2 regions of the Clostridium cellulovorans 743B genome follow, and region 1 is predicted to be linked to the other one. Evidence: riboswitches for the same ligand, from Rfam matches in the RefSeq annotation. Region 1 holds a riboswitch; the other holds the start of a gene.
The links. A riboswitch is a leader RNA that binds a small molecule or an ion and turns the genes downstream of it on or off. The one in region 1 is predicted to bind cobalamin.
Positions count from the first base shown of each region.

Region 2: linked by a shared signal. The riboswitch ahead of cbiD (cobalt-precorrin-5B (C(1))-methyltransferase CbiD) and the one ahead of cobU (bifunctional adenosylcobinamide kinase/adenosylcobinamide-phosphate guanylyltransferase) in region 1 are both predicted to bind cobalamin.

Region 1 is NC_014393.1:4,710,201-4,714,639, forward strand. It holds gene CLOCEL_RS19580 (ABC transporter substrate-binding protein) at 98-1,069, opposite strand; gene cobU (bifunctional adenosylcobinamide kinase/adenosylcobinamide-phosphate guanylyltransferase) at 1,158-1,727, opposite strand; cobalamin riboswitch at 1,849-2,021, opposite strand; gene CLOCEL_RS19590 (tRNA 2-thiocytidine(32) synthetase TtcA) at 2,171-3,043, opposite strand; gene CLOCEL_RS19595 (hypothetical protein) at 3,298-3,681, shown strand; gene hisJ (histidinol-phosphatase HisJ) at 3,825-4,439, opposite strand, start outside.
Region 2 is NC_014393.1:2,641,342-2,645,780, reverse strand. It holds gene CLOCEL_RS11180 (hypothetical protein) at 1-1,040, opposite strand, end outside; cobalamin riboswitch at 1,353-1,544, shown strand; gene cbiD (cobalt-precorrin-5B (C(1))-methyltransferase CbiD) at 1,827-2,903, shown strand; gene CLOCEL_RS11170 (bifunctional cobalt-precorrin-7 (C(5))-methyltransferase/cobalt-precorrin-6B (C(15))-methyltransferase) at 2,900-4,114, shown strand; gene cobI (precorrin-2 C(20)-methyltransferase) at 4,181-4,439, shown strand, end outside.

The DNA.
Region 1 (4,439 bases):
ATATACCACAGCTTTACTTATATAAAATAGCTGTGATATACTCAACCACCCTTTTATGGATAACTTCAATTAAAGCTAACCTAAAACCTATATATATCTATGAAACCTTTACTTTTACTCCCTTATTAAAAACTTCTGGATGGATTATCTTAGCTAATTCTTCAAGACCATCTACAACTCTTGGACCTTGTCTATTTAATAGATCCTCATCTATCTCGTATAACTTTTCTCCTTTTACTGCTGACAGTTCTTTATAACCATTTGCAGCCTTTATCCCAGCTTTAGTATCGTATTTATTAGTACATACTAATATATCTGGATTCTTCTGGACAAGCTTTTCTAAACTATAACTCCAATTTGTTCCATCACTAGCTGCATTAGTAGCTCCTGCTCTCTCAATTATATTCCCGATGAAAGTGTCTCCAGTTGCAGCATAATCTCCATATTCGCCATAACCTACTACATAATATACTGAAGGCTTATCCAAATCCTTAACCTTTTCTGTAATATCCTCCACCTTTTCCTTCATATCTTCAACTAAATCTTCTCCATCACCTTTATCATTAAATAAAGCTGCTACAGTTGATATCTTGTCATAAACTCCCTCTAAAGAAGTAGCTTCTTTAATTACAACAACATTTATACCTAGTTTTTGAATTTTTTCTACAACTTCATCTTTAGTTATAGAGGAAACAACAACTATATCAGGATTTAGTGACACAATTTTTTCTACATTAGGTTCACTTACAGTTCCTAGAGAGTCAATTTTAGTAACTTCTATTGGATAATCATCACTATCACTTCTTCCTACAAGCCTATCTTCTTCGCCTAAGGCATATATAGTTTCTGTTATAGCTGGTGATAAAGATATTACTTTCTTAGGCTCCTCTTTAATCGTGATTTCTCTATCATGATCATCCTTAAAATCATATGGATACGAAACCCCTGAGCTTGCACTTACAGTTTCCTTGCTGTTGGTATTGTCAGCTTTATTGCCTCCATTACAACCAGCTAATATTCCAGTTAGTGCTAATACTACACATAATGATAAAACTTTCTTTTTCAACATAATACTTTCTCCTTTTCACTCAACAGCAAACGCTTGTGTTTATTGTTTTCATAACTTTCCTATATTTCAAATTCACTCTATATTTCTACTACTTTATCTTAAGTGGTACGCCGCAAACTACTAAATATAATTCATCACAAAGCTTACTAATATATTGATTCACTCTTCCCTGAATATCTCTAAATTCTCGTCCAAGTCTGCTTTCTGGCACTACCCCATAACCTATTTCATTTGTTATCATAATTATTGGAACTTTAGAAGCCTTTATGGCTTCTCTTAGAACAAATATTTCCTTCATTATTTCCTTCTCTATATATTCAAAATTTACGTTGTCTATATCGTCAAAGTCTACATCTTTTAAATCAAACATTAAGTTAGTTATCATTACTGTTATACAATCTATAAGGATTCCTTTATAAGTGATCCCCTGTTGTTGTCGATCTATGATGTACTGCCCTATGCCCTTGTAACCTTCATAAGTAATCCAATAACTTGGCCTTTGCTCCTTATGTTTTTTTATTCTTCTTTTCATCTCCTCATCATAAGGAATAGATGTCGCTATGTATAATATATTTTCTCCAAGTTCTTTTGCTCTTTCTTCTCCTATACGGCTCTTGCCACTTCTAGCTCCTCCAGTTATAAGTATACCATTACCCATTTTCTTTTTCCTTTCAACAAAAAAACTACACCGTTTGGGTGTAGTTAATAACAACTAGTCTATTGCTTATATAAAGCACTTAACAACTTAATTATTACTTCACATCCTCCCTCCGAAGATCGAAATTTCTAATCAATAGGCAGGTCTCCTGACTTATAGTTCACTTTACTTTCTATCCTTCTCAGCTAAACAGCTAATGGAATTTAGATTTCATCCCTATTTACAGTAGCGGGGGCTGTAGTGGACTCTAACCACTTTCCCTATTATCCTATTACCAAGTCTCTTACCAAAACTTCTAAGTATTTTGATATTAAACTTTTTAGGCACCTAAAGATTACTATTAGATTAAAAATAATTCTACCACTTATCTATACATTTATCAATATACTCTTCTTGTTAGTATCTATCAAGTTCAAAGCAAATAAAAAGAACTTATAACACTACTATTCCTCATCTTTATCGTATTCTTCAAGGAATGAATGCTTTACACCAGATTTCTCCCAACCTAAAATCGAATCCATATTTACATTTTTTGCAGCATTAAATATAGATTTATCTACATCATCAAAGGTTTTCTTTAAATTTTCTATCATTTCTTTTATTTCGTATCTCTTATTCCCTGTTTTTTTTGCTGATATCATACAAGCACAGTTAAGAGGCCATATTCCGCTATGTTGAATAAAGTTCTTTATGGATTTTTCCTCTATATAATATAATGGTCTTATAAGCTCCATATTTTCAAAATTATCTGCTTTCAACTTTGGAAGCATTGTTTTAAAGTTTCCTGCATATAGAATATTTAGCATAGTAGTTTCTATAACATCATTATAATGATGACCTAAAGCAAGCTTATTACAACCTAATTCCTGAGCCTTACTATAAAGTACTCCTCTTCTCATTTTTGCACACATATAGCATGGGTAGTCCTGAGCTATCTTTTCCGCTACTTCAAATATATCAGCATTAAAAATATGTGCATCTATTTCTAAGTATTTTAGATTATCTTCTAAAAGAGTTCTTATGCTCTCGTGATATCCAGGGTCCATAGCAATGAATTCTACTTCAAAGTTCATCTTCTTATGCTTTAGTAATTCCTGAAAAAGCTTAGCCATAAGGAGACTGTCCTTTCCTCCAGAAATAGCTACTGCAATTTTATCTCCTTCTTCGATTAAGTTATAATCTTTTATTGCACGGATAAACTTTGACCATATTCTCTTTTTGTATGTTTTAACAATACTTCTCTCTATATCTTTAAGTGGTTTTCTTTCTTCGAAAGGAACTAAGATTTCACAACCCTTTCCTGATAATTCACTCATTTTATCACCTCATGTTTTATTCCCAAAAATTATAACACGTTATAATTATTTTGTCTTTCATTACTTTAACTTGTATAGTTCCGCTAATCTTTTCAATTATTGATAGTACTATGTTTTTCTATAAAAAATTTTTATCATTAAGTTCAGTATTAACAGTACGTTATGGATTTAGTTGCAGATTAAAGTTTAAAACTTTCTACCTCATATTATATAAATTCTATTTCCGTACATAATATACCTAGGAGGTGATTTCTATGTTCCAAAGTGTTGGAGTAAATATTAACAAAGATCTTAAAAACGTACTAAGAGCAAAAAAAGTGCCCTTTAGAAAATCTTTCATGGAGCGCCCTCATTTAGAACTAGAATATTTTAAAGGTAGAAATAAAAATGCTTCAGAAAATACCATGGATCATCTATATGACATGATGAAGTCAAAAAAAGATAATATGATGAATTCCATGAAAAAAATGTACGACAAAAACTTTTCTAAGCAAGAAGAACCTATGAAAGAAATTCCAAAGCTATTTACGAAAAAAAACAATGCCACCTTATTTGCACTGGGAACTATTGCATCTGCTGTGGTGGTTTCATCACTTATTTCTAAATCACATAGTCATAAACATAGATTTAGATTTTAAAATTTAATTATTTTAGTGACAAGAAAGAAATCACATATTTAAAACTGCATTGTACGGATAGTATACATCCTAACAACTCCACTAAACAGTAGCAACAACTACGATATTAACTATATACGTAACATGTTTAATAGCTAGAGAAATTAAATTTCTCTAGCTATCCATTGTTCATTATATATTGTAAATAATTTTTTGCTTCCTATGCGGCGTAATAACTCTACTACTTCTTCAAAATGCGTATCCAAATACTTAATATTATGTGCATCTGAATTTAACGTAAGTGGTATATCTAAAATTTTGCACTGCTCTAAAATCCAATTATTGGGATATGGTGTTGTCAAATACCCTCTAGCAATTCCACCTGTGTTAATCTCTAAAATACAATTAGATTCCGCAATTACTTTTAAAGTATCTAAAACTTCATCCTTATACCACTGTTCATTTTCATCAAAATACATATTGTCTTTATTATTCTTTCTTATTAAATCCAAATGTCCTATAATATCAGGCGGATTTGTAATGACCATTTCCCTAATTAACCTATAATAACCTTTAACAAAAGCCTTAGCGTCGCCTTTATATATGTCTCTTATTATTGCTTCATATTCTTGAGGAGGTCCATCAACAGAAAGATATTCTTCTGTTACCGGACTCTTCATAAAGTGAACTGAGCCTATTGTATATTCCACTCCTAAGAATTTTGGTGCAATTTTTACTAATTCTCTTGAAAAATATTCTGCCTCAATACCTACATAAAC
Region 2 (4,439 bases), 2.1 Mb from region 1:
TATAAACTCACATCTATTCCTGCTTCTAATCCCTTAAATATTTCTTGCATTTGCTTTAAGTTAAACTCTTCCTTTGCATAGTAACTAACTTCTAAACCCATTAGCAGTCCTTGTAATATTAAGTTCATTCTTTTTATATCAAATTGCGATTTTGCGTATAACTCAACTTGCAAGCCATTCTGTAGGCCCATTAAAATAAGTCTCATCTGAGCTTGGTCATATTCAGGTTTATTATATAATGTAACATCTACACCTTTTTCTAGACCTAATCTTATTTTATCCATTTGATAAACAGTAAATTTAGGGTCTGCATAATATGATACATTTAATCTTTTTTCTAATCCATTTATTATTCTATAAATCTGATCTACACTAAATTTTCGCTTTATATAATATAAAACATCAAAACCTTTTTCAAGAGCAACTCTAATAACTTGCATTTGATAATTATCAAACTCGTATTTTGCATATATAGAAACATCTAAACCTTTTTCGAGTCCAAGTCTTATTTCTTCCATTTGGGAACTAGAAAATTCAGCTTTAGCGTAAATTGACGCATTTAGTTTTTTTTCGAGTCCAAGACGTATTTGTTCCATTTGATACTTTTTAAATTCTTCTTTTGCATATATGGAGGTATCGATATTTTTTTCAAGACCTAATCGAATTTCTTCCATCTGAAATCTATTTAAACTTACTTTTGCATAAATTTTCACATCTAAACCTTTTTCAAGTCCAAGCCTTATTTCTTCCATCTTATAACTGTGAAACTCAGGCTTTGCATAATATTTAACATCGAGACCTTTTCTTAATCCAAGGCGTATTTGCTCCATTTGTCTCCAAGTGAAAGTCAATGAACAATACCAACTAATATCTAAATGTTCATAAAGGCCTTTTCTTATTTGATCCATTTGATATGCATTAAATTTAGGGTTACAATAAGTTGATATGTCCAAATTATCTTTCTTTCCCAAATTTATTTGATTTAATTGATACATATCATATGAATTTTTGCTCTTCATATCTTCATTAGTGTTCTCCATAATATTTATAACCACCTTTTTCATATATGAATTTTATAGTATTATGAAACGTTTACTCTATACTTTATTATGTATTTTTATAGTTTTAATGTCAAGATATTTCTTTTTTCGACGAATAGATGTAATTATATAACTTTTATATTTAGAAAAAACACCGTTATTATAAAATAGGCGACATATAGAATTTAAAATTATAGATATATTTTTTACAAATTTTTATCGAAAATGAAATCCTTACAATTCATTTACATTCTGTATGGTTTATAAATCTTGACATACTATTAATTTGCAGTATAATATCATAAAAGGGAAAAACTTAATAGTTTCTTAAGTGCCTCTATAAATATTTATAGGATAATAGGGAAGTTGGGTGAAGATCCCACGCGGTACCGCCACTGTAAACGAGGAGTTATGTCATAATATACCACTGGAAATATATTCTGGGAAGGTTGATATTAATGATGATACGTAAGCCAGAAGACCTGCTTAAGAACGTGAATTCTAAAATCTACGGTTTATAGATATTAGATACTTGTGATTTATATATATTACTTTATAATTTTCACAAAATTTAGTCTAAGCTAAATTATTGACTGAAATAATAAAGAGAAATTTAGTATTTATTAATTACAATTAGGGCAGTAAAAATGGGCTGCACTTTTTTGCATCGGTGAAAAAGTGTGGCTTTTGTATTTTTTAAAATAGAAAAATATATTGACCATAGATTCTAAGAATTAATGTAGCTATACAATTAAATATAAATAATCAAAGAAAAAGGAAATCTATATGAAGATACTAAGAAAAGGTATAACAACAGGAACTTGTGCTGCTGCTGCAACTAAAGCAGTTGCATTATGGCAAAGCACAGGAAATTGTCCTAGTTCTGTGAAAGTTATAGTTCCAGCTGGTTATGAGATAGAACTGGAAATCAAGAAATTAAATAATGGTTGTTGCGGTGTTATTAAAGATGCAGGAGATGACCCTGATGTAACTGATAAGATGATGATTATATCGAAAGTGAGAATTTTTAATGAAAATGGACTAATAACTTACAAAGCTGGAGAAGGTGTTGGCATTGTTACTGTAGATGGGCTAAAGGTACAGAAAGGTGAACCAGCCATTAATCCAGTTCCTAGAAAACAGATTGAAGATGAATTAAGAAAGATTATTGGTGATAAATGCGCAGAAGTAACCATATCTATTTCCGGTGGAGAGGAAGTTGCAAAGAAGACTTTTAATCCTAAGATGGGCATAGTGGGAGGTTTATCTATCATTGGCACTACTGGCATTGTAAGACCTATGAGTGAAGAAGCTATGAAGGATTCTATAGCATTAGAATTACAGATGAAAAAAGCTCAAGGAACTGATTCTATGTGTTTTGTCATAGGAGCTTCTGGTGAGAAATCATTAAACCAACTAAATATAAGGATAAAATGGATTACCCATGTAAGCAATTATATTGGAGCTATGCTTGATGTAGCAGAAGAATTAGGTTATAAACATATTTTAATTTGGGGTTTTGGAGGAAAACTTATAAAACTTGCAGCAAATATTATGAATACACATAGTCATGTTGCTGAAGGACGCCGTGAAATTTTATGCACTGTTGCTGCTTTAAAAGGAGCAGATAGAGATGCAATATTAGAGCTTTATAACAGCCCCAACATTAGCGAAGCCATAAGGATTGCAAAGAAATATAATTTACATAATATGTGGCAAGATATAGTTGAGGAGGCTTCAAAGAATTGTATTTTAAGAACACATAATAAGATTGAAGTGGCTGTAGTATTTTTAGAGAATGATAGCACGATTTTGGCTAAAAGTAATAATTATCATCGTGTTTTAAAGGAGTTGGAACAATGAAAAAGGTAACAGTAGTTGGATTGGGACCTGGAGATATAAAATATCTTTCCATAGCTGCAAAAGAAGTAATTGAAAATGCTGATTACATAGTTGTTTCAAAGCGCTATAAAAACTTATTTAATAAAAAGAATACTTTTTTTATGGGCAATATTAAAGAAACTTTAGATTTAATAGATAGTTTAGCTTTAAAGGGAGCTGTAGCCGTTTTGGTTTCTGGTGATCCTTTACTTCATAGTCTTTTCAATACCATAAAAAATAATTTAAAAGATATAGAGATAGATATAGTCCCTGGAATAAGTTCTATGCAGCTTCTGGGAGCGAGAATTGGAGAAACTATTGAAGATGTTAAAATTGTAAGTGCCCATGGTTTAGAAGTAACTAGTGGTAGCTTAGCTATGGCTGTTTCAGAAAATAAAAAAACTTTCGTATTATGTAGTAGCGTTAATAATCCAAGTTGGATTTGTAATAGTCTTTTGAGCTATGGTATTAATCACGTTAAAATTTGCGTAGGATCAAGACTATCTTATGAAGATGAGCTAATAAATATTGGTTTTCCAAATGAAATTGTAGAGAAGAATTATGACTCCTTAACAGCGGTAATGATAATAAATAATAATCCTCAAAAAGTTTTAATGCAAGGTTTTTTAAGTGATAAAGACTTTATAAGGGATGATACGCCGATGACTAAAGAAAATGTTAGATTAATAGCTATACATAAATTAAAACTATCTCAGGATAATATTGTTTGGGATATTGGTGCTGGTACTGGAAGTATCGCTGTAGAAGTAGCAAGGCAATGCCATTTCGGACAAGTTCATGCGATTGAGATGAAGAAAAAAGCACTGGAGCTAATTTATAAAAATAGAGAGAAATTTAACCTTGAGGCTAACTTAATCATTCATGAAGGAAGAGCAATTGATGTTATAAAAGACTTACCAATACCAGATGTTGTTTTTATAGGTGGTGCTAATGGTGAGATTGAAGCAATAATTGATATTCTAAGAAGTTTTAAAAAGAGTATACGAATCGTTATTTCCGCTGTAACAATAGAAACCTTGTCACTAGCTTCATCACTTCTAGTGAAAGAAGATTTTTCTGATTTTGAAGTTACACAAGTTTCTATAAGTGAAAGTAGAAAGCTTGGAAAATATACCTTAATGGAAGCCAATAATCCAGTGCACTTAATAAGTGCTACATTAAATTCAGTATAGGTGCAAAGTGCAATGATAAGAAATCCAAATAATAAAGGTTTTAAATATATCTAAGGAGCGGTAAAGATGGAAGGAAAACTCTACGGTGTTGGTGTCGGACCAGGAGAAGCAGAACTTATGACTATAAAAGCGAAAAGGATTTTAGACCAAGTACCTATTATAGCTGTTCCTGTGAAGTCTATTGGCGAGGATAGTACAGCATTAAACATTATAAAAGAGATTATTGATATTAAGGAAAAGGAAATTCTAGAAGTGGAATTTTCTATGGATAAAAATAAAGAAAAAAGGGAAGCATCAAGAAAAAATGCAATAAACTTGATTAAGG